Regions from separate parts of the Aggregatilinea sp. genome, predicted to be linked through region 1. Evidence: riboswitches for the same ligand, from Rfam matches in the RefSeq annotation. Region 1 holds a riboswitch; each other region holds the start of a gene.

Region 1 (4,147 bases):
AGTGAAGTGTTGGGGGATATTTACCTATAGCGTTCGGGTAGAAATTGGGGTTTGAGAAAAGAAAAGCGGCGACCGCTACCGGGTCGCCGCTTTGTGATCCTGCCACAGCCGGTCGAGGTAAGTCCCGACCAGATCGGACATCTTTTCGACTTCGACCAAAAACGAGTCGTGGCCGAACGGCGCGTGCACGTGATGGTACTCCACGCTGCGACCGAGGGCCGTTAGCGTTTGCACCAACTCCTGCGATTGGTGCGCGGGGTAGAGCCAGTCGCTCGAAAATGTGATCACCTGGAACTTTGCTTTGACGCGCTCCAATGCGGCGCGCAGCGAGCCGTAATCGGCGGCGATGTCGAAATAGTCGATGGCCTTGGTGATGTAGAGGTAGCTGTTGGCGTCGAAACGGTTGACGAACTGCTCGCCCTGGTGCTCCAAATAGCTCTCGACGGCGAATTCGGGCGTATCGAACGTGTATGGGATCTCGTCCGCGCTTTGCAGCCGCCGTCCGAATTTCTGCTCCAGGGACGCTTCGCTCATATAGGTAATGTGCGCCAACATGCGCGCGACGCTCAGGCCGCCTGCCGGGGCGGGGCCACCATAATAATCGCCGTGGTTCCAGTTCGCGTCCGCGTAAATGGCCTGTCTGCCCGACTCGTTGAACGCGATGTGCTGCGCCGAGGATCGCGGGGTACTCGCCATGAACAGCACCGCACCGACGCGCTCCGGGTATGCCACCGCCCATTGCAGCGCCTGCATGCCGCCCATGCTGCCGCCGCCCGTCGCGAACAGCTTTTCGATGCCCAGATGATCCAGCAAATGCCGCTGCGCCTCGACCATATCCGGCACAGTGACGTGCGGGAAGCGCAGGGCGTAGGGTTTGCCGTCCGGCGCAGTGGACGACGGCCCGGTGCTGCCCTGGCAGCCGCCGATCACGTTCGAGCAGATCACGAAGAAGCGGTTGGTGTCGAACATCTTACCGGGGCCCACCGCCTCATCCCACCAGCCCGGCTTTTCGCTGGCCTGCGACGTGTGATAGCCCGCGACATGTGCGTCACCGGACAGCGCATGGCAAATCAGGATCGCGTTGCTGTGGCTGGCGTTGAGCGTGCCGTACGTCTCGTAAGCGAGCGTGAAGCCTTCAAGTGTTTCGCCGCTGCGCAGGTGCAGCGGCGTATCGAACTGGGCGTATTGGCGCTTGACGATCCCCACGGAACCGGGCCGCGAGCGCCGGTAAGTCGGCTGCGGCCTGGGGTGGCTGATCGTCTTGCGCGTGGTAGTCGAGTCAGTTGTCATGACCATGATTGGTGCTGCTGCCTTTACCGGGTTCAAAGCTCGCCGGGGGCGTGCGCACGCCCCCGGGAGAATAGACTCTTGGAATGGTTTACGGAACTGCGACCGGCTTGACGCCTTGCGCCACCGTGAGCGCCTGATCCAGGTCCCACAGGATGTCGTTGATGTCCTCAATGCCGACCGCCAGCCGCACGTAGTCGTCGGTCACGCCAGACGCGACCTGTTCCTCGGGGCTGAGCTGTTGGTGCGTGGTAGTCGCGGGGTGGATCGCCAGCGAGCGGGTGTCGCCCACATTCGCCAGATGCGAGAACAGCTTGAGGCTGTCGATGAACTTGCGTCCACCTTCACGCCCGCCCTTGATGCCAAAGCCGAGCACTGCGCCTGCGCCCTTGGGCAGATATTTCTTGGCGCGCTCGTAGCTTTCGTGGCTGGGCAGGCCGGGGTAGTTGACCCACGACACCGCCGGATGCCGTTCCAGGTATTCCGCGACGGCTTGCGCATTTTCGACGTGACGCTGCACGCGCAAGGCGAGTGTTTCCAGCCCGATGATGTTCAGGAAGCTGTTAAACGGGGCCTGGCTGCCGCCCAAGTCGCGCAGGCCGACCACGCGCGCCCGCCCGATAAAGGCCGCCGGGCCAAGCACGTCAGCCAGCACCGCACCGTGATAGGCCGGTTCCGGTTCCACGATGCCGTCGTGGCGTCCGCTGGCCTTCCAGTCGAACTTGCCGCTGTCCACGATCACGCCGCCGATGCTCAGGCCGTGCCCACCGATCCACTTGGTCGTCGAGTGCACCACGATATCCACGCCATGCTCGAACGGGCGGCACAGGTACGGCGTGGCGAAGGTGTTATCGACCACCACCGGGATGCCGTGTGCGTGCGCGACCGCCGTGATGCCCTCGAAGTCGGGGATTTGCAGCTTCGGGTTGCCGATCGTTTCCAGGTAAATCAGCTTGGTCTTATCGTTGATCAGCCGCTCGAATGCTTCGGGGGTGTTTTCCTCCACGAAGTGCGTCGTGATACCCGCGCGCTTGAGCGTATACGCCAGCAGGGTGTACGTGCCACCGTACAGTGCGCTGGTTGCGATCACTTCGTCGCCGCTGTTCGCCAGGGTGAGCACGGTCAGCGTTTCCGCGAACTGGCCCGACGCCGTCGCCAGCGCCCCGATGCCGCCTTCCAGCGCCGCAATGCGTTCCTCGAACACGGCGTTGGTCGGGTTCATGATGCGGGTGTAGATGTTGCCCGGTTCTTGCAGCGCGAACAGCGCCGCCGCGTGATCCGTGTCGCGGAATTGGTACGATGTGGTTTGGTAAATCGGGACGGCGCGGGCGCCTGTGGTCGGGTCTGGGGAGTAACCCGCGTGCAGAGCCTTGCTGTTGAACTTCAGGGTGTGTTCGGTGTGACCATTAGTGCCTGACATGTTCGTGCCTCCTTAGGGCGGTTGATGGGTCGATTAGCAGCGGTGAACCCCATTTCCCCGAGGAAACAACAAAAAAGTCCTTCCCCGGAGAGAGAAGGACTTGAACATAGCGATATCTGCCAGTCCCCTCTCATCTTCCAGAAGATTCTGCCGGAATTGGCACCACTTTCGGAATCCGAATGGTTGCCGCGGTTTCAAAGGGCCGGTCCCTCCACCGCTCTGGATAAAAGGGTATGCTGCTATTCAATTGGTAACTGGGAGACAGATTATCATGGCCTAAAAGATTTGTCAACAGGGTTCTGAAAAATTCATCCAAAAATGGTTCGGGGACATTATGAGGTGAAAAGTCGTTCCAAAACGGGCTAAATTGATCGCAAAGTGGGCATTTTACCGAAAACCGCCGCGCCTTCAGGCCGGATTTGATATCCCCTGTGATGGGGCCGGAGTCTATTTGGCGGAAAGCGCCGATGGTCGGCGGGTGGTGAGTATGGTAACGTTGTGCCACTGTGAAAGCATCCCGTGATCAGAGGTGAACCTATGGCAAGCAGGCAGAAACAGATCAACGTTGCCGTGCTGGGAGCAACCGGCGCGGTCGGCCAGCGCTTCATTCAACTGCTTGAAGGGCATCCCTGGTTCCGCGTGACTGAGCTGATTGCAAGCGAGCGCAGCGCGGGGCAGCGGTACGGCCAGGCGACTCGCTGGGTGCTGTCCGGCAATCCGCCCTCCCACATCGCGGACTGCGAGGTGCTTCCGCTGGATGCGGATGTGCAGTCGCCCATTGTGTTTTCGGCGCTGCCCAGCGACATCGCCAAGACCGTCGAATGGCGGCTGGCGGAGCAGGGTCACATGATTTGCTCCAACGCCAGCGCCTATCGGATGCAGGAAGACGTGCCGATCCTGTTGCCCGAAGCCAACGCCGAGCACGCCGCGCTGATCGGCGTGCAGCGCCGCAAGTACGGCTGGAGCACGGGCGGTGTGGCGACCAACTCGAACTGTACGACGGCCCCGGTCGTGATGGCGTTCGCGCCGCTGCGCCAGTTTGGGATCGAAGCCGCGCAAGTCGTCAGTATGCAGGCGATCAGCGGCGCGGGCTATCCCGGCGTTTCCGCTTTGGACATCACCGAGAACGTCGTCCCCTACATTGGCGGCGAAGAGGGTAAGGTCGAGACGGAGCCGCGTAAGATGCTTGGCGCGCTCGACGGCGAGCAGATTCAATGGCTGGACTGCGTGATGAGCGCGACCTGCACGCGCGTCCCGGTGATTGATGGGCACCTCGTGGCGGTGTCGGTGCGCTTCGTGGAGGACGTGACCGAGGCGCAGATCCTGGAGGCGTGGCAGTCGTTCCGTGGGCCCGATCCGGTTCCCGGTCTGCCGACCGCGCCGGAACAGCCGGTAGTGGTGCGCTCCGAGCAGGATCGTCCCCAGCCGCGCCGGGACCGC
Region 2 (4,147 bases), on a different contig from region 1:
GCCGCGGCGGAACTGGGCGTGCGCACGCTCGAAATCGGCGCGGCGCTGTCCAATCCACGCGCGCTGGCATTGTACCGGCGGCTCGGTTTCAAGGACGCGCGCACCATCGAGCTGGACCTGGGTTGTGGCCTGGAGCCGGTGGTGTACCTGACCAAAGCGCTGCCGAAGGGCTAAGTCGCCCAATCCTTCAACTCGCCGCTGTACAGATCGCGCACGCGCTGATCCTCCGGGTCCGGGTAGCCGAACCGGTCGATTAGCGTGCCTAGCGTGAACTCGCTGCTCTCGCGGTTGCCCAACAGCAGTTCCTGCAGCACGATGTCGATCACCAGGATCAGGCGTCCGAAGTGGCTGTACTGGCTGGGGAGGGCGGTGAACAATGTGGCGAAGATCCGCTCGCGCAGTTCCAGATCCTGCACGCCGCTGCCCGGCCAGCCCACGATCCAGTTGTGCTGGTAGACGCCGATCGACAGCACGTCCGCGCGGAGCTGCGCTAGCTGCTGGATCGCGGCGCGGCGTGCGGAAGCGTCTGAAAGGCGGTGCGTTTCGCGAAAGGGCACATTGCCGAGCATCTCGTACATGCGCCCCGGCTCTGTGGTGCGGATCACGCGGCCCAGGCTGCGCTGCTCGAAGCGGAACGCACGTGAAAGAGCGCGCGTGCACTCCATGTAATACTGCGCGAGGTGCTTTTGCCCGGCGTGGCGGTCGATGCGCCAGATCAGCGACAGTAGATCGCTGAAGTCCAACGACAACTGCGGCGGATTGAACGGGCTGTAAGGGGATGTAAGCTGGTTGATGCGCGTCTGGTCGCGGTTCATCGCACGTTGATCCTGGGACACCTGACAGATTGCAGGCCCGGTCCTGATTGAAAGCTGTTGTAGTGGGACCCACACCAAGTATAGGCGCGTCCGCTCTGTTTAACTAACTGCCGCGAAAACGACCGCGCGCGATATTGACCATATCCACGAGCATCCCGTACGCCGTGGTCGTGGGGTCCGTGTCGCCTTCGACGATGGTCAATTGGTGAAGCGTGTCCGTCTGGAAGGTAACGGCGCTGCTGGTTCTGGACACCTGACACAGCGGATCTCTGAGCGGCAGGCGGGTAGGCTTCACACTGGCGCGCACTGCGCCATTTTCGTTCACGACGTCGCACAGCAGCTTGATGCGCTCGCCCGCTTCCAATGCGGCTTGCGCGTCCTGCACGGTGATCCCCATGATGCCGGTGCGATCTACATCCGCCGGGTGCAGATCTGCGCCCATGATCACGTTAGCCAGCACGACCGTTTTGACGGTGGCGTCCCAGCCTTCGAGATCGGTCGCCGAGTCGGCTTCCGCGACGCCAATCGCTTGCGCCTGCCGCACGGCCTCATCGAATGTGGTTCCCTGTTCCAGTGCGCTCAACACGAAATTTGTCGTACTGTTCAGGACGCCCTGAATGCGCAGAATCGTCGTCGCCAACAGTCCCTCGCGTCCCACGCTGAGGACCGGCGCGCCATCCATGACCGTACTCTCGAAGAAGAAGCCGAGATCTTTTTCCGCGGCAAGCGCGCGCAGTTCCTGGTAGGCGAACGCGACCGGACCCTTGTTGGCCGTGACGACGTGCCGCCCGGCCTTGAGCGCGGCGCGGACGTAATCGGTGGCGGGCTGGCCCGTCCGGGGATTCAGCCACGTTGCTTCCATGACTAAATCAGCAGGGCAAACATCGATGAACGCCAGCGTATCGCTGACCGGTTCGCCCTTGTGCAGCGTGTCCAACCGCTCGCCTGCTTCGACGGCGCGCAGCGCGGCCTGTAAGTCCAACCCGTCGGGATCGATCGCGCATCCGCGCGACTGGGTGGCGATGCCCGTGACACGGAAGGTGAGGTCGTATTCATCGCGGAGAGTGGCAGCTTTGACGTCCAGCAGGCGCGCCAGGGCGCGGGCGACGTTGCCGAAGCCGAGCAGCGCAATATCGAGGTGCATTGCGGCGACAGTCCTTTCGCGGAGCGGGGAGTTGCCTCTGATAATGGTTGTATTATACCCAAAATGATGGAACGTCGAGCTTCCTGCTCAAACAGGTTCGGCAAACGGGATAGAATCATACGGCATGGGCGGACTTAATTGGCACGCCGGTCTGACTTATGGTACGATCATCCGCAGTTTCACCTCATCCAGAGCGGGGGAGGGACCGGCCCTGTGAACCCGCGGCAACCCCTGGCCACAACCGGCCAGTACGGTGCCAACTCCGGCAGCGCCTACTGGAAGATGAGGGCCCGCGAGATGCATATTCACGGACGCCCCTTGTTGCTGTAGGGGCGTTTTAGTTCGCGGGGCTGAGGCTCCGTGCGGCGACCGGCGGCGAAGGCCACCAGAAGAGGCGAATCCCCATGACGAACGCGACAAAATCACACGAGCGTGCTTTTACCAACCGGCGTTATCTTGACGCGATTGCGGACCACGTATTGATTTACGATGGCGCGATGGGTACCAGCATCCAGCGCTATAACCTGACCGCCGAGGATTTTGGCGGCGCGCGCACCGAGGGCTGCAACGACTATCTGGTGATCACCCGCCCGGATGTGATCGAAGCGATCCATGCCTCGTTTCTGGCCGTGGGCAGCGAGGTGGTCGAGACGGATACCTTCCGCTCCAACCGTCTGACGCTGGCCGAGTATGGCTTGCAGGATCGCGTGCTGGAGATCAACCAGGCGGCGGCGCGGTTGGCGCGCGGCGTGGCGGATCGCTACGCGGCGGAGACAGGCGTCCCGCGCTACGTGGCGGGCAGCATCGGCCCCAGCGGCAAGCTGCCCAGCTCCGACGACCCCGACCTGAGCAACGTGACGTTCGATGAACTGTCAGCCATCTTCGGGGAGCAGGCGCAGGGCCTTCTGGAAGGCGGCGTGGACGTGCTGCTGGTCGAAACCAGCCAGGACATCCTCGAAGTGCGCGCGGCGGTGGTCGGCATCGACCATGCTTTCGAGCGGACCGGGATCAAGGTGCCGCTGCAGGTACAGGTTACGCTCGATACGTCGGGACGTATGCTGTTCGGCACGGACATCGCCAGCGCGCTGACCACGCTCGAATCGCTGCCGATCGACGTGCTGGGCCTCAACTGCTCGACCGGGCCGGAGCACATGGCGCAGCCGGTAAAGTACCTCGTGGAACACAGCACGAAGCCGTTGAGCATTCTGCCCAACGCCGGACTTCCGATCAACGTCGAAGGCGAGGCGGTCTACCCGATGCAGCCCGATCCGTTCGCGGCGATGCTGTCGGAGTTTGTCGATTGGGGTGTGAATGTGGTCGGTGGCTGCTGCGGCACGACGCCGGAGCACCTTGCAAAGCTGGTCGAGCGCGTGAAGGGTGCGCCCGACGCGCGGCGCGATCCACCCACGCGCCAGCCGGAAGCCGAGGCCGCCGTATCGAGCGGGATGCGCGCGATGGCGATGCGCCAGTCCCCGCCGCCCACGCTGATCGGGGAGCGCGTCAACAGCCAGGGCAGCCGCAAGATCAAACGCCTGCTGCTGGAAGAAGACTACGATGGCATTTTACAGGTCGCGCGGCAGCAGGTGGACGCCGGGGCGCACATCCTCGACGTATGCGTGGCCCTCACCGAGCGCGCCGACGAAGCCGAGCAGATGCGCAAAGTGGTCAAAAAGCTGGCGATGGGCGTGGATGTGCCGCTGATGATCGATACGACCGAGCCGGACGTGGCCGAAGCCGCCCTCAGCCTGTACCCGGGCCGGGGCATTATCAACAGCATCAACCTGGAAAATGGCCTGGCTAAGATCGAGGCGATCGTGCCGATTGCCTGCAAGCACGGCGCGGCGGTGGTCGCGCTGACCATCGACGAGCAGGGCATGGCTAAGACCGCCGAACGCAAGCTCGAGATTGCGCGGCGCATCCACGACATCACCGTGAACGAGTACGGCCTCGCGCCCGAAGACCTGATCTTTGACGCGCTGACCTTCACCCTGGCGACCGGCGACCCGGAGATGGCGGGCAGCGCCGTCGAGACGATGGACGGCATCAAGCGCATCAAGGCCGAACTGCCCGGCGTGCTGACCTCGTTGGGCGTCAGCAACGTCAGCTTTGGGCTGTCGCCCGCCGCGCGCGCGGTGCTCAACAGCGTCTTCCTGACGCACTGCGTTGAGGCGGGGCTGGACATGGCGAT
Region 3 (4,147 bases), on a different contig from region 1:
ACAGCACGGCCTGCACCTCGGGACTGCGGGCCATCATCTCCTGAATGGCGGGGGAGGTCTGCACCAGCCGGTTGTAGCCGTAGACGGTGGTCAGCGGCGTGCGCAGCTCGTGCGCAGTGAGCTGGATGAAGTCGTCTTTGATCTGGTCCAGGCGCAACAGGTCGCGGTTGATGGCTTCCAGCTCGCGGACGTTGCTTTCAAGCTGCTGCACGATCTCACGGTTGACCGCCGCGCGGACCGGCGCCAGCGCGCTCGGATCGGGCGGCTCGTGATGCCCCGTCAGGTAGTCTTCGAGCTTTTTGGTCAGCGTGGCGACGTCGACCGGCTTATCGATCGTGCCGGTCATGCCTGCGCGCGCCGCGCGATCGTGCTCGGAGGCGCGGTCGGCGGCGATCAGCGCGACCACCGGCACGGCAGCCATGCCCGGCTCGGCGCGCAGACGCATCATCAGCTCGGCTTCGCTCATGTCGGGCAGGTCGATGTCGATCAGAACCAGATCGGGCCGATGCGTGCGGGCCAGTTCCAGTCCATGCATACTCTGGCTGGCGGCCACTACGCGGTAGCCCGCATAGGTCAGGGCGCGCTGAATCATCAAGCGTCCGGCGTCGTCATCTTCGATGTATAGGATCGTGGCGGGTTGTGTCATGCCGTTCCATCCGGGGAATACGAGCAGCAGGTCAAAATCTAATCGGCGCGCGGCTCATTCTGGCGATCCGCGCCCGCGTCCTCAGCTTCAGGAGCCTGTTCGTCCTGAATATCACCGGGCGCTGGATCCGTGAGGATCGGGATGAGCGGCGGTGTTTCCCGGTCGAGCCGGTTCATGGTGCGTTTCAGATGCGTATCCGCGGGGCCGGACATGGTTGACGCGCGATGTAGCGAGTCGGGATCGTGGGGCAGCACGACTTGCTTGGCGCGCGGAATGTCGGCGGGTTCGGGCAGCAGATCGTCGTCGGGCGGCGCCTGGGCCTCCCACTGGTCGATGAACTGCGTCACCCAGTCCAGTTCCGCTTGCAGCAGGACGAGACGGTGTTCAAAGATCGCAATAACGTTATAAGTCGCTTTGGCGTTCACCAACTGCTGCCAGCGCTCGCGTGCCTGCCCCAGGCGCATCACGAGATCCTGCCGGTAAGCGATGAACGCGCTGCGAAGCTGGGACGCGCGCAGCACGTCCAGGTTCGCCAGGCCCAGCTCGAAGCCGCTGGCGGTCTCGCGCGGGGTGCTGAGCAGATCGGCTACGGCGGTTTGCAGGACGCCGTACCCGGCGGGCGTGATCCGGTACTCGCGGCGAGAGGGGCCTTCGGCGTGCTGGCCCGGCTCGCTTTCGACCAATCCCTGGCGTTCCAGCTTGTCGATGACGTAATACATCGACGAGACGCCGATATTCGTCCAGGCGCGGAGGCCGCGTTGGGTGATGATCGTCTGGATGTCGTACCCGTGCACCGGCCCTTCGGCCACGATGCTCAACAGGGCGAGTTCTGCGTCAGTCATACCCCAAAATCCTGCTGTAGGCCCCTACAGCCGCTCTCGACCACTTGCGTACACAGGTAGAGTACACGAGGCGCGATTGGGTGTCAATTTTGGATCGCGCATGGCGCGCGGTAGAGGCCCGGATTTGGGGATGGCCGGGGACGCAGGCGGGCGTAGGCTGCCACCCGGCACGTGTTGACAGCCCTGATCAGGGGTGCTATCATTCGCGCACCTTTAAAAACAATTTATATTGGAAACACTCTTATCCAGAGCGGCAGAGGGACCGGCCCCGTGAAGCCGCGGCAACCCCTCCGGCTGAGCAACTCCGCGTCAGCCAGAGAAGGGTGCCAATTCCGTCAGGTTTTCTGGAAGATGAGAGCCGTTTTTCCACCCGCCTCAGTGGAGTCTGTCCCGACGAGGCCATGCATGGTGTGAAACGTGCCCCCTGGAGTGTGCTGCCGGGGGGCTTTTTCATGTGTTGGGCAGGGCGGTGGAGCAAGACATTCCATAAGGAGCTTCGGTGAGCGAGAACAAAGCAAGCACAACCTTCATGTCCTCTCCCCAGTATTTCTTCACCTCGGAATCGGTGACTGAGGGACACCCGGACAAGATCTGCGACCAGATTTCAGACGCCGTTCTGGACGCCATCATCGCGGAAGATCCCGGTGCGCGCGTCGCGTGCGAAACCGCGGTCACGACCGGGCTGGTGGTGGTCATGGGCGAGATCACTACGTCTACCTACGTGGACATTAACGCGCTGGTGCGCGATGTTGTGCGCGACATCGGCTATACGCGCGGCAAGTACGGCTTCGACGCCGACACGTGCGGCGTGATCGTGTCGCTCAAGGAGCAGTCCGGCGACATCGCGCAGGGCGTGGACCGCGCGCTCGAACAGCGCGAGGGCGGCCCGACCGAGGATCAGCTCAACGCGGTGGGCGCGGGCGACCAGGGTATGATGATCGGGTTTGCCTGCGACGAAACGCCGGAGCTGATGCCCCTGTCGATCATGCTGGCGCACAAGCTGACCAAGCGCCTGTCGGAAGTGCGCCGCGACGGCACGCTGCCGTACCTGCGGCCCGACGGCAAGAGCCAGGTCACGGTCGAATATGCGTACGGCCAGCCCAAGCGCATCGACACCGTGCTGATTTCCAGCCAGCACGCGCCGGATATTTCCAGCGAGCAGATCCGCGCGGAGATCATCGAGCAGGTGATCAAGCCCGTCATCCCGGCGCACCTGCTGGACGAGAAGACCAGGTTCTTCGTGAACCCGACCGGTCGCTTCGTCATCGGCGGGCCGCTCGGTGACGCGGGCCTGACCGGGCGCAAGATCATCGTCGATACCTACGGCGGCGTGGCACGTCATGGCGGCGGCGCGTTCTCGGGCAAAGACCCGACAAAAGTGGACCGTTCCGCGGCGTACATGGCCCGTTACGTTGCCAAGAACGTGGTCGCGGCGGGATTGGCGCGGCGCTTCGAGCTTCAGATCTCCTACGCGATCGGCGTGGCGCGCCCGCTGTCCGTCGCCATCGAGACGTTCGGCACGGGCTGCATCCCCGACGAGAAGATCGTCGAGCTGATCCGCGCGCACTTCGATATGCGCCCCGCGGCGATCATTCACAACCTGGAGCTGCGCAAGCCGCAGTTCCGGCAGGTGGCTGCGTTCGGGCACTTCGGGCGCGACGACCTGGACGTGGCATGGGAGCGCACCGACAAGGCCGACGCGCTGCGTAAGGCTGCCGGGCTGGAATAAGGCCGGGCTAGCGCTAAAAACGCGACGAGGGTGCAGATATGCACCCTCGTTTTTTGTTTTCTGTTTGTTGCTAGAGCCTGTTATGAACTTATAGCCCCCCATTCCCTGGCCCCTTCCCCCACGCAAGCGGAGGGAAGGGGAAGCCACCCCACACAACCCCGTTGCGCGGGGACCCCAGGAAAAAACGGGCGGAGCAAGCCCCGCCCCTACGGATCGCGGGATGATGAACGCATGAGAATCCAGTTCTCTCGCTCGAAACGTGCATCACACGCTCCAGCGCGTTCCGTTCTGGGGAACGGTTACGCGAGCGCCTGCGGATGATCGGCGCGCACCATGTCCAGATCGGCGGCGCGGGCGTTCGCTTCGACCTGCTCCGGCGACTTGCAGCCGGGGATCACACACGTCACGGCGGGATGCTGCAAACACCACGCCAGCGCCCAGGTCGCCATGTTCACCCCCTCGGGCACTTCTTGCGCCTGGATGTTTTCCACTTCGGCAAGCTGCGCCTGGATCTGATCCTCGCTGCGCGTCGAGCGCACGTCGGTGTCGTCCGTGAAGCGCGTGCCGGGCTTGTACTTGCCGCTCAGCAGGCCGCTGGCGAGCGGGACGCGGGCCAGCACACCCAGGTAATCTTCAAGGCACGCGGGCAGCACTTCTTCTTCGGGGATGCGGTCCAAGCGGTTGTAGACGACCTGGATCGCGCTTGCGCCGACGGACGCCGCCCGTGCCGTCTGGTAAATGTTGGTGTTGGGGCTGATCGACAGGCCCACCGCGCGGATCTTGCCCGCCTGCACCTGCTCGGCCAGCATGTCCCACAGCTCCGGCTGGTCGAAGGCGTCGTTGCTGCCCGAATGGAACTGGTAGAGGTCGATGTAGTCCGTTTGCAGCGCCCGCAGCGAGTCTTCAAGCTGCTGGCGCACCTCGCCGGGT

Evidence for each region. Region 1 has a riboswitch for S-adenosylmethionine ahead of V7116_RS04130 (O-acetylhomoserine aminocarboxypropyltransferase/cysteine synthase family protein). Riboswitches for the same ligand answer to the same signal wherever they lie in the genome.
Region 2: another riboswitch for S-adenosylmethionine. It lies ahead of metH (methionine synthase); the one in region 1 lies ahead of V7116_RS04130 (O-acetylhomoserine aminocarboxypropyltransferase/cysteine synthase family protein).
Region 3: another riboswitch for S-adenosylmethionine. It lies ahead of metK (methionine adenosyltransferase); the one in region 1 lies ahead of V7116_RS04130 (O-acetylhomoserine aminocarboxypropyltransferase/cysteine synthase family protein).

What each region holds. Positions count from the first base shown of each region.
Region 1 covers NZ_DAISHJ010000007.1:46,973-51,119, forward strand. Annotated here, with positions in the region: gene metX (homoserine O-acetyltransferase MetX) at 76-1,296, opposite strand; gene V7116_RS04130 (O-acetylhomoserine aminocarboxypropyltransferase/cysteine synthase family protein) at 1,379-2,707, opposite strand; SAM riboswitch class I at 2,835-2,937, opposite strand; gene asd (aspartate-semialdehyde dehydrogenase) at 3,245-4,147, shown strand, end outside.
Region 2 covers NZ_DAISHJ010000003.1:84,838-88,984, reverse strand. Annotated here, with positions in the region: gene V7116_RS02280 (GNAT family N-acetyltransferase) at 1-174, shown strand, start outside; gene V7116_RS02275 (hypothetical protein) at 171-815, opposite strand; gene V7116_RS02270 (hypothetical protein) at 919-1,959, opposite strand; SAM riboswitch class I at 2,141-2,248, shown strand; gene metH (methionine synthase) at 2,364-4,147, shown strand, end outside.
Region 3 covers NZ_DAISHJ010000101.1:4,483-8,629, reverse strand. Annotated here, with positions in the region: gene V7116_RS20090 (ATP-binding response regulator) at 1-646, opposite strand, end outside; gene V7116_RS20085 (PadR family transcriptional regulator) at 685-1,488, opposite strand; SAM riboswitch class I at 1,727-1,846, shown strand; gene metK (methionine adenosyltransferase) at 2,018-3,217, shown strand; gene V7116_RS20075 (aldo/keto reductase) at 3,517-4,147, opposite strand, start outside.